Linked DNA regions of Chitinophaga varians. The protein of the gene in region 1 interacts with the protein of each later gene in a pairwise test. Links are inferred from orthologs where the notes say so. Each region holds a gene or a part of one and is shown in the gene's direction. Other genes may lie near its edges.

What was found. Proteins that work in one complex are often made in the same cells at the same time.
Region 2: the proteins of sucD (region 1) and sucC interact in binary tests that used the Escherichia coli proteins (3 or more experiments, as listed by UniProt). The link is inferred for Chitinophaga varians from one-to-one orthologs.

Annotation. Positions count from the first base shown.
Region 1 is NZ_JABAIA010000001.1:3,375,573-3,380,057, forward strand. The notes cover bases 853-3,749. They hold sucD (succinate--CoA ligase subunit alpha), read left to right. Parts: upstream 853-1,805; coding sequence 1,806-2,693; downstream 2,694-3,749. Other genes in these bases: HGH92_RS13905 (MlaE family ABC transporter permease), read left to right, coding at 853-856; HGH92_RS13910 (ABC transporter ATP-binding protein), read left to right, coding at 859-1,683; HGH92_RS13920 (alpha-2-macroglobulin family protein), read left to right, coding at 2,891-3,749. In the rest of the region: HGH92_RS13900 (hypothetical protein), read left to right, coding at 1-50; more of HGH92_RS13905, read left to right, coding at 113-852; more of HGH92_RS13920, read left to right, coding at 3,750-4,485. UniProt on the Escherichia coli protein: Succinyl-CoA synthetase functions in the citric acid cycle (TCA), coupling the hydrolysis of succinyl-CoA to the synthesis of either ATP or GTP and thus represents the only step of substrate-level phosphorylation in the TCA.
Region 2 is NZ_JABAIA010000001.1:1,363,460-1,367,987, forward strand. Bases 460-3,399 are described here. They hold sucC (ADP-forming succinate--CoA ligase subunit beta), read left to right. Parts: upstream 460-1,293; coding sequence 1,294-2,505; downstream 2,506-3,399. Other genes in these bases: HGH92_RS05530 (purine-nucleoside phosphorylase), read right to left, coding at 460-1,165; HGH92_RS05540 (thioredoxin family protein), read right to left, coding at 2,577-3,399. In the rest of the region: HGH92_RS05525 (putative porin), read right to left, coding at 1-304; more of HGH92_RS05530, read right to left, coding at 344-459; more of HGH92_RS05540, read right to left, coding at 3,400-3,734; HGH92_RS05545 (transglycosylase domain-containing protein), read right to left, coding at 3,897-4,528. UniProt on the Escherichia coli protein: Succinyl-CoA synthetase functions in the citric acid cycle (TCA), coupling the hydrolysis of succinyl-CoA to the synthesis of either ATP or GTP and thus represents the only step of substrate-level phosphorylation in the TCA.

The DNA of each region.
Region 1 (4,485 bases):
AAATTATCGAGCGTAGTTTGAAACGCTTACTGGTAAGCAGTTTACGTTAGCCACACCATAAAATCTTAAATTCGGGTCGGATTGGCAAAATCCTTCATATCTTTGACCAGCTATGGAATTCAGATTCTTTTATCATTTTGGAAATTTTCTGCTGATGCTGAAAGGCATGTTTTCCCGTCCGGAAAACATGAAGTTATACTGGAAACAGTTCATGCAGCAGTGCGTAGATATTGGCGTAGGGTCGTTCGGGATAGTATTTATTATCTCCCTTTTCATGGGAGGGGTTACCACCCTGCAAACTGCTTACCAGCTGGTAAGCCCTATTATTCCCAAAAGCACGATCGCACAGGTCGTGCGCGACACCATCATCCTTGAATTTGCGCCTACCCTTACCAGTATTGTACTGGCCGGGGTGATTGGCTCTAAAATAGCCTCTGAGCTGGGCAATATGCGTATTTCTGAACAGATAGACGCATTGGAGATCATGGGCATCAATACCAAAGGTTACCTGATCCTGCCTAAAATCCTGGCCGCTACGCTGATGATCCCGGTCCTGGTGGCCATTGCCGGCTTCCTGGGTATCTGGGGCGGTAAAGAGGCGGGCGTGCTGTCCGGTGCGCTCTCCGGGGAACAGTTCATGATGGGGCTGCGGCAGGAGTTTAAGGCTTATAACGTATTTTTCGCCATGGCCAAATCCTACACGTTCGGGTTTATTATCGCCAGCGTGTCGGCCTACTATGGCTACAACGTGCAGGGCGGCGCCCTGGAGATCGGTAAGGCCAGCACCACTGCGGTGGTGGTGAGCTGCGTACTGATATTATTTATGGACTACGCGTTAACGGCTATATTACTGTAATCATGATTGAACTGAAAGATATAACCAAGGGCTTTGGAGATAAGGAGATACTGAAAGGCGTTTCGGCCGTTATGGAGTCTGGTAAGGTAAACCTGATTATTGGCGCCAGCGGTAGCGGTAAAACCGTCATGATGAAATGTATCGTGGGCCTGATGACCGTCGATACCGGTACTATCCTGTATGATAACCAGGACTTCACCGCCATGGACCACCACGCCAAGAAGGAAGTCCGCCAGCAGATCGGGATGCTGTTCCAGGGCTCGGCGCTGTTTGACAGTATGACGGTGGAACAAAATGTGATGTTCCCGCTGGAAATGTTCAGCAAAGACTCCTTAAAAGAGCGGAAAAAGCGGGTGGAAGAGTGTCTGGAGAGAGTGCAGCTGAAAGACGCCGCCAAAAAATTCCCCGCCGAAATCAGCGGTGGTATGAAAAAGAGGGTGGGAATTGCCCGTGCCATCGTATTAAATCCCAAATACCTGTTCTGCGACGAGCCTAACTCCGGCCTTGATCCACAGACCTCCCTGCTGATAGACCAGCTGATCAAGGAACTGACCCAGGAATATAATATCACCACCGTTATCAACACCCACGATATGAACACCGTAATGGAAAGCGGTGACCATATTGTATATATGTACCAGGGGCAGAAGCAGTGGGAAGGCAGCAATAAGGAGATCGTGTTCAGTAAGGACCAGAAGCTCAATGACTTCATTTTTGCCTCCGAATTCCTCCGGGAAGCCAAAGAAATGCGCCAGCTGGACATGTTCAAGGACAATAAGTGGAAAGATCAGCTGGCTGAACAGCTGAAACGCGACAGCAAAAAGTAATTTCCCTGCTAATTGGTAGCTTTATCTTAAAGGCACTAAATTGCAGAATTATGGAAATCGGCTTATTTTTGCCGCACCGATAGAAGAAACATATAACATAATAAACCAATAAAACAAGCGCGATGAGTGTTTTAGTTAATAAGGATAGCAAAGTGATTGTGCAGGGATTTACCGGTACAGAAGGTACTTTCCATGCTACACAGATGATCGAGTACGGTACCCAGGTTGTAGGCGGCGTTACGCCCGGTAAAGGCGGTACAACCCACCTGGAGCGCCCGGTGTTCAACACCGTGGCCGACGCGGTAAAAGCTACCGGTGCCAATGTATCTATCATTTTTGTACCTCCGGCATTTGCTGCAGACGCAATCATGGAAGCTACCGAAGCTGGTATTGCCCTGGTAGTATGTATCACGGAAGGTATCCCTGTTCAGGACATGATCAAGGCCAAAAACTTCCTGCAAGGTTCCAATACCCGCCTCATCGGGCCTAACTGCCCGGGTGTAATCACCGCGGAAGAAGCTAAAGTCGGTATCATGCCGGGCTTTATCTTCAAAAAAGGCAGAATCGGTATCGTATCCAAATCCGGTACCCTGACTTACGAAGCTGCTGACCAGGTAGTTAAAGCCGGTCTGGGCGTTTCTACCGCTATCGGCATCGGTGGCGACCCGATCATCGGCACCCCCACCAAAGACGCAGTGGAACTGCTGATGAACGACCCTGAAACTGACGGTATCATCATGATCGGTGAAATCGGTGGTAGCATGGAAGCAGAAGCAGCCCGCTGGATCAAAGAATACGGCACTAAACCTGTTGTAGGCTTCATCGCCGGCCAGACAGCGCCTCCGGGCCGCCGTATGGGCCACGCCGGTGCTATCATCGGTGGTGCGGAAGATACTGCTGCCGCTAAAATGAAAATCATGGCTGAATGCGGTGTTACCGTAGTGGAAAGCCCTGCTAACATCGGTAAAACGATGGCTGAAGTACTGAGCAAAAAACCAGCACTGGCCTAATCAGTTTACCCTGATATATTTGAAAAGGTGAAAAGTGAAGCGGGTCTCCCAATCACTTTTCACCTTTTTTTTGACCCCCTTATGGAAACCCATACAATACCTGCATCCTGTACAAAAAGTATAACTTACCGTAAATAGCGATATATATGCGTTTATGCCTCTCATTATTCATTGTTTTATTTTTAACCAACTGCGTGATGGCTCAGACCTATTATGACAATTCCTGGAAGAAAGTGACTGCCCTCGACGAGAAGAACCTGCCTAAATCCGCACTGGGAGAAGTAGACCAGATCTATGCCCGGGCTGTGAAAGACAACCTGCCCGCCCAGCAGATCAAAGCCCTCATCTATCAGATGAAATACACGGACCAGCTGAGCGACAGCAGTATCCAGCAAAACCTGGAAAAACTCAACCAGAAAATTGCTGCTGCCAAAGGCGCCCAGCAGGCCATCCTGCAAAGTATCAAAGGCGAAGTATTGCTGAACTATCTCCGCAATAACCGGTACCGGCTCTATAACCGCACCGCCATTGCAGAAGAGACTGGCGGCAAGGACATTACCACCTGGAGCCAGGACTACCTCCACAGCCAGATTACAGCGGCCTACCTGGCCTCCGTGGCCGACAAAGCCATCCTGCAAAAAACACCTGTCGGAGACTTCGATCCCATCCTGGTCAAAGGCACCGACACCCGCCAGCTCCGTCCGGTATTATTCGACCTGCTGGCACACCGCGCCCTGGATTACTTCAAATCAGGCGAAAACACCCTCACCAAACCAGTAGACCAGTTCGAACTGGATGATCCGGCTGCCTTTGCACCTGCCGCCACCTTCGCCCGGCATGATTTTGTAACGACAGACAAAGCCTCCCTGCAATACCAGGCCATCCTGCTGTTGCAACAACTGGTACGCCTGCACGAAAATGAAAAGGCCGCCCTGCTCGATGTAGACCTCGAAAGGATTCAGTACATGCAGCAGATCGCCGTGACGGAAGACAAGGCACAGCAATACCGCAAAGCGCTGGAACAAATGACATCGGCTTACAGCAGCGAAAAGGAAGTGACCGGCGTACTGGCCCTCCTGGCCAATACCTATATCGGTAATGCCCTGTATGGCAAAGCCGACAGCACCGCCAACCTGAAAAAAGCCAAAGAAATATGTGAACAGGCCATAGAAAAAGGCCCCGGCACCCGCGGTGCGGCCGACTGCTCTAACCTGCTCACTGAAATCAAAGCACAGGCCCTCGACCTGGTTACAGAGAAGGTAAATATCCCGTCCCTGCCTTTCCGTACCCTGGTGAAGTATAAAAACGCAGATAAGATATACCTGCGCGTACTGGCTGTGGATGAAGCTTTTACCGCTTCCCTCCAGTTGGCGCAGAATGACTATCGTGACCGACAGAACAGATACTGGAAACTGTTGCTCGACAGAAAACCGGTAAAAGCCTGGGAGCAATCACTGCCAGATCCGAAAGACTACAACCGTCACGCTGCGGAAATAAAAATCGATGCACTGCCGCTGGGACACTACATCATCCTCGCCAGCATCAAACCCGGTTTCGATCTGAAGGAAAACCCAATGGCACTGCAATTTACCTGGGTGTCCAATATCAGCTACCTGGAGAAAAACACACAGTTTATAGCCCTGGACCGCGCCACCGGTAAACCGCTGCCGGGAACCAAACTGACCGCCTTCGGTGAACAATACAATGAAGGAAAAGCGAAGTGGGTGCAGCTGGCGTCCACCGTTACCGGTAACAATGGTTCTGCTGAACTGAACCTGAAAAGCACCAATAA
Region 2 (4,528 bases), 2.0 Mb from region 1 along the record:
ATCCGGGTTTCATCAGCGGTGTAAAGATGATATTACGGGCAGCTGAACCACTGTTGCCCAGCGTCATATAGTTGGCCGGCACTTTCAGGAAGTCGATATTGAAATCCGCCACAGACGAGTCGATGGTAAAATCCGTCGGCTCACCGAGGTAACGGTAAGTCAATGTAAGCGTGTCCGGCTCTTCGTGGTGGTGCATCGTGTCTCGCTGCATTTTACTGGAGCCGCCGCCACCGCCCGTATTGCCGAACCGGCTGGTATTGAACTGTGCCATTAAGGAATGACTACCTGCCAACAGCAGGACCATGATAATAAGAAATTGCCTCATCCGAAAATGACAAAACGTTTATAGTTGCCGGATTAATTCACTAAAGATAAGCGTTAGCTTGGGTTCTGCCGCATGGGCCGCTTCCAGTACTTCCTCATGGGTGATCACATTTTCTTCCTCACGGATGCCGATATCGGTGATAACGCTCATGGCAAAGACTTTCAGGCCGGCATGTGCCGCTACGATCACTTCCGGTACTGTGCTCATGCCTACGGCATCTCCGCCGATGATGTGCATATATTTATATTCCGCCCTGGTTTCGAAAGTAGGACCCTGTACGCCTACATATACGCCGGTATGCAGGTCAATATTGTTGGCTGCAGCTATCTGAAACGCTGACAGGATCAGTTCTTTGGAATAGGGTTCGCTCATGTCCGGGAAACGGGGCCCCAGTGTATTCTCATTACGGCCACGCAGCGGGTGCTCCGGCTGCAGGTTGATATGGTCCCTGATGATCATCAGGTCACCCACCTTAAAGTCAGCGTTCATACCGCCGGCAGCGTTGGAAATGAACAGGGTATGAATGCCCAGTTCCTTCATCACCCTTACCGGAAAAGTGACCTGTTTCATGGAAAACCCTTCATAATAGTGGAATCTGCCGGCCATTGCAACAATAGGCCTGCCCTGCATATATCCCAGTATCAGCTTCCCGGAATGCCCTTCCACCGTAGATTCGGGGAAATGGGGAATATCACGATAAGATATTTCGATGCTTTGTTCTATTTCACCGGTCAGGTTACCCAGCCCGCTTCCCAATATCACCCCGGCCACAGGCGTCTCCTGCCAGTGTTTTCTGATATAATCCCCAGCTTCTTTGATCTGGTCCGTTAATTCACTCATCTGTTTATGCATTAATTAAAAGTCGGATTTAAAAAACAAACCCGCGCAAAGTTATTTTTTAATTCACAAATGAATGCGGTTTTATATTTAAATCATAATGACCTATTTTAGCGGCAAATTTTATTGCGATGAATTTACACGAGTACCAGGCTAAAGAACTGTTGAAAAAATATAATGTACCGGTTCAGGAAGGCATTCCGGTAGAAACACCGGAAGCAGCGGCCGAAGCTTACAAGCAACTGAAGGTGCAGTATGGTAATGAGTTTGCAGTGGTTAAAGCGCAAATTCACGCTGGTGGACGCGGTAAAGGTAAAATCCGTGGAACTGAGCAGAGAGGTGTGGCTGTAGGAAAAAATGCGGAAGATGTGAAAACCATTGCGGGCAACATCCTGGGTGGCACACTGGTAACCATACAGACCGGCGAAGCAGGCAAACTGGTAAACAAAGTACTGGTAGCACAGGACGTTTATTACCCTGGCCCTAATCCGGTAAAGGAATTTTACCTGTCTATCCTCCTGGACCGCGCTAAAGGCCAGAATGTGATCATGTATTCTACTGAAGGCGGTATGGATATCGAAGAAGTAGCGCACAGTACTCCTGAAAAAATATACAAAGAATGGGTAAAGCCAAACATGGCCCTGCAACCATTCCAGGCCCGTAATATCGCTTTCAACTTCGGTTTGAGCGGCGAAGCGTTCAAAAACATGGTGAAATTTGTTACCAACCTGTACAACGCTTACGTAGGACTGGATTGCAGCATGCTGGAAATCAACCCGTTATTTAAAACCAGCGACGAGAAAATCATTGCCGTTGACGCCAAAGTAAACCTGGATGACAACGCCCTGATGCGTCACCCTGACCTGGAAGCCCTCCGCGACATCACCGAAGAAGATCCAACCGAAGTGGAAGCTGGTAAATATAACCTGAACTTCGTGAAACTGGACGGTAACGTAGGTTGCATGGTTAACGGCGCCGGTCTGGCCATGGCGACCATGGACATGATCAAACTGAGCGGCGGTGATCCGGCCAACTTCCTGGACGTAGGTGGTACTGCCAACGCACAAACCGTTGAAGCAGGCTTCCGCATCATCCTGAAAGACCCTAAAGTAAAAGCTATCCTGATCAATATCTTCGGCGGTATCGTTCGTTGCGACAGGGTTGCCCAGGGTGTTATCGACGCCTACAAATCCATCGGCAACATCAACGTTCCGATCATTGTACGCTTACAGGGTACCAACGCCAAAGAAGCAAAAGAACTGATCGAAGCCAGCGGCCTGAAAGTGCAGTCTGCTACCCTCCTCAGTGAAGCTGCTGACCTGGTGAACAAAGCACTGAACTAATCATTGGATTATCAGATATTAAAAAAGCGGAGATCAGCAGATCTCCGCTTTTTTTTTCGATTTTTCGGGCCTTAACTGCCAAAATTCTTCAATTCGGCCTCTTCTTTCGCTGTATCATCCCCCCAGGATTTCTTTTTATCAATCACCCAGCCCAGGAATTTCCTGGCTTGCGCCTGGTCTACTCCCCTGCTCATCCGTACAAGCCCTTGCAGGTTTTCCAGACTGGCATCGGCAGTCACCACCGCATCCGCCCATTTCAGGTACTGCGCTTTTAAGGCAGCATCTTTGGCTAACTCCGCTCCCAGGTAAAACTGCATATACCGCACCCTGTTTTCGTTGCGGTCCGGATGCGCAGCGGCAAACTCGAGAAATGCCCTGACATCTTTGCATTTTTTATAGAGGTAGTTTTCTGCATAATACATCTGCACATAGTTCCAATCCTCCGGGCGGTATACGGCCTGCTGCTTTTGCAGGAACACGTCAAATGCGGCTTTGTCCAGGGCGGCTGGCAGCGCAGCTATATCCTGCTTCAGCAGCTTGTCCATGATATTGATGTTCAGATCTTCACCGAAACGGTCCAGGTAAGCGCCCCGGTTCTTCAGGTAAAATGTGCGGTAATCATCCGGCAGCACAGCGGTCATCTGCATTACCTTAAAAGTGGATTCGGCCAGCTTGTCTTTTTGTTTGGCCAGATACCCCGCAATCTCGTCTTTATCTCCGCCTTTGTAATTCTTGTCCCACATGGCCCTGTAGAAAGCGGGGTCTTTGGAGGAAAGGCTGTTGCCAAAACCGGCCAGTGTTTTACCGGCTTTGTAACGGACAATATTGTTTTTCAGAAAGGCCATGAACCTGTCAGGCTCCTGGTAACCGGAGCTTCTGTCCAGCAACTGGCCGTCACCGGAAATAACCAGGTAAGTGGGAAAACCGCGCATAAAATACTTGCGGCACATCTCCATCCCAAATTCTTCCTTAAACACGTCATAACCGGTACAGATAAAATTTTCTTCCATGTACTTTTTTACTTCCGGCCGTGGAAAAACTTTTACTTCCATGTCTTTACAGGCATGGCAACCTTCAAAATAGGTGTCGATAAAAATAGGTTTGTGTTCTTTCCTGGCCCTGTTGGTGAGCTCTTTCCAGCTGCCTTTAATGAATTGGGTACTGACCTGCGCTACGGCCATAACAGGCAATAACGCAGCTACCAGCAATGCTTTGGTTAGCTTTTGCATACGCTTTTTTAATGGTTTGGTTGTTGGTTGGTTGGTTTGGTTTTCTAAGACCGCAATAGTAAGTAATATCCCTGTAATCCTATAGGATATTGGATAGACGGCAATTCAGGGCGATGATATAAAAAACGAAGGGCTGACCTTTATGGTCAGCCCCTGTTATGATTAACTATCTTTTTTAGGAGGATATACTGCTTTGGGTGTGGCAGGTGTTCCCTTGTCTTTATTATCTTCTTTAGGCTTTGGCGTTACCGGCTTCTCCTCTTTGGGCCTGGTGGTTTCCTGCGCCGGCTTGTCAGCCCCCGGTGAGTACATGTCTTCCTCATTGGTCTGGTAGTCGGATTCGGAACCGTTGCCGATATCTTCCGCTTCTGCACCGGGTTTCACGTTGGTGTCAAAGTTGGAGTAGGTTTCATCCGTCATATTGGCCGGCACCGGGAATTTATCACTGCTGGTAACTTTCAGTGTATTATCGGCAAATACTTTCTGCATGAAATAGGCCCAGATAGGCAGGCCTGTATTGGCGCCCTGACCTATACCGGTGGTGGCAAAGTGGATAAAGTTGTTTTCGCAACCTACCCAGGCGCCTGCCAGCAGTTTAGGGGTGTAACCAATAAACCAGCCGTCGGTGTTATCGTTGGTGGTACCGGTTTTACCGGCCATTTCACCCTGCATTTTATAAGTGCCGCGCATACGGGCGCCGGTGCCGCCGGGCTGCAATACGCCCTCCATCATCTTCACCATGGTGTATGCTTCCTTCTCGCTGATCACCTCACGTTTCACCGGGGCAAAGGTTT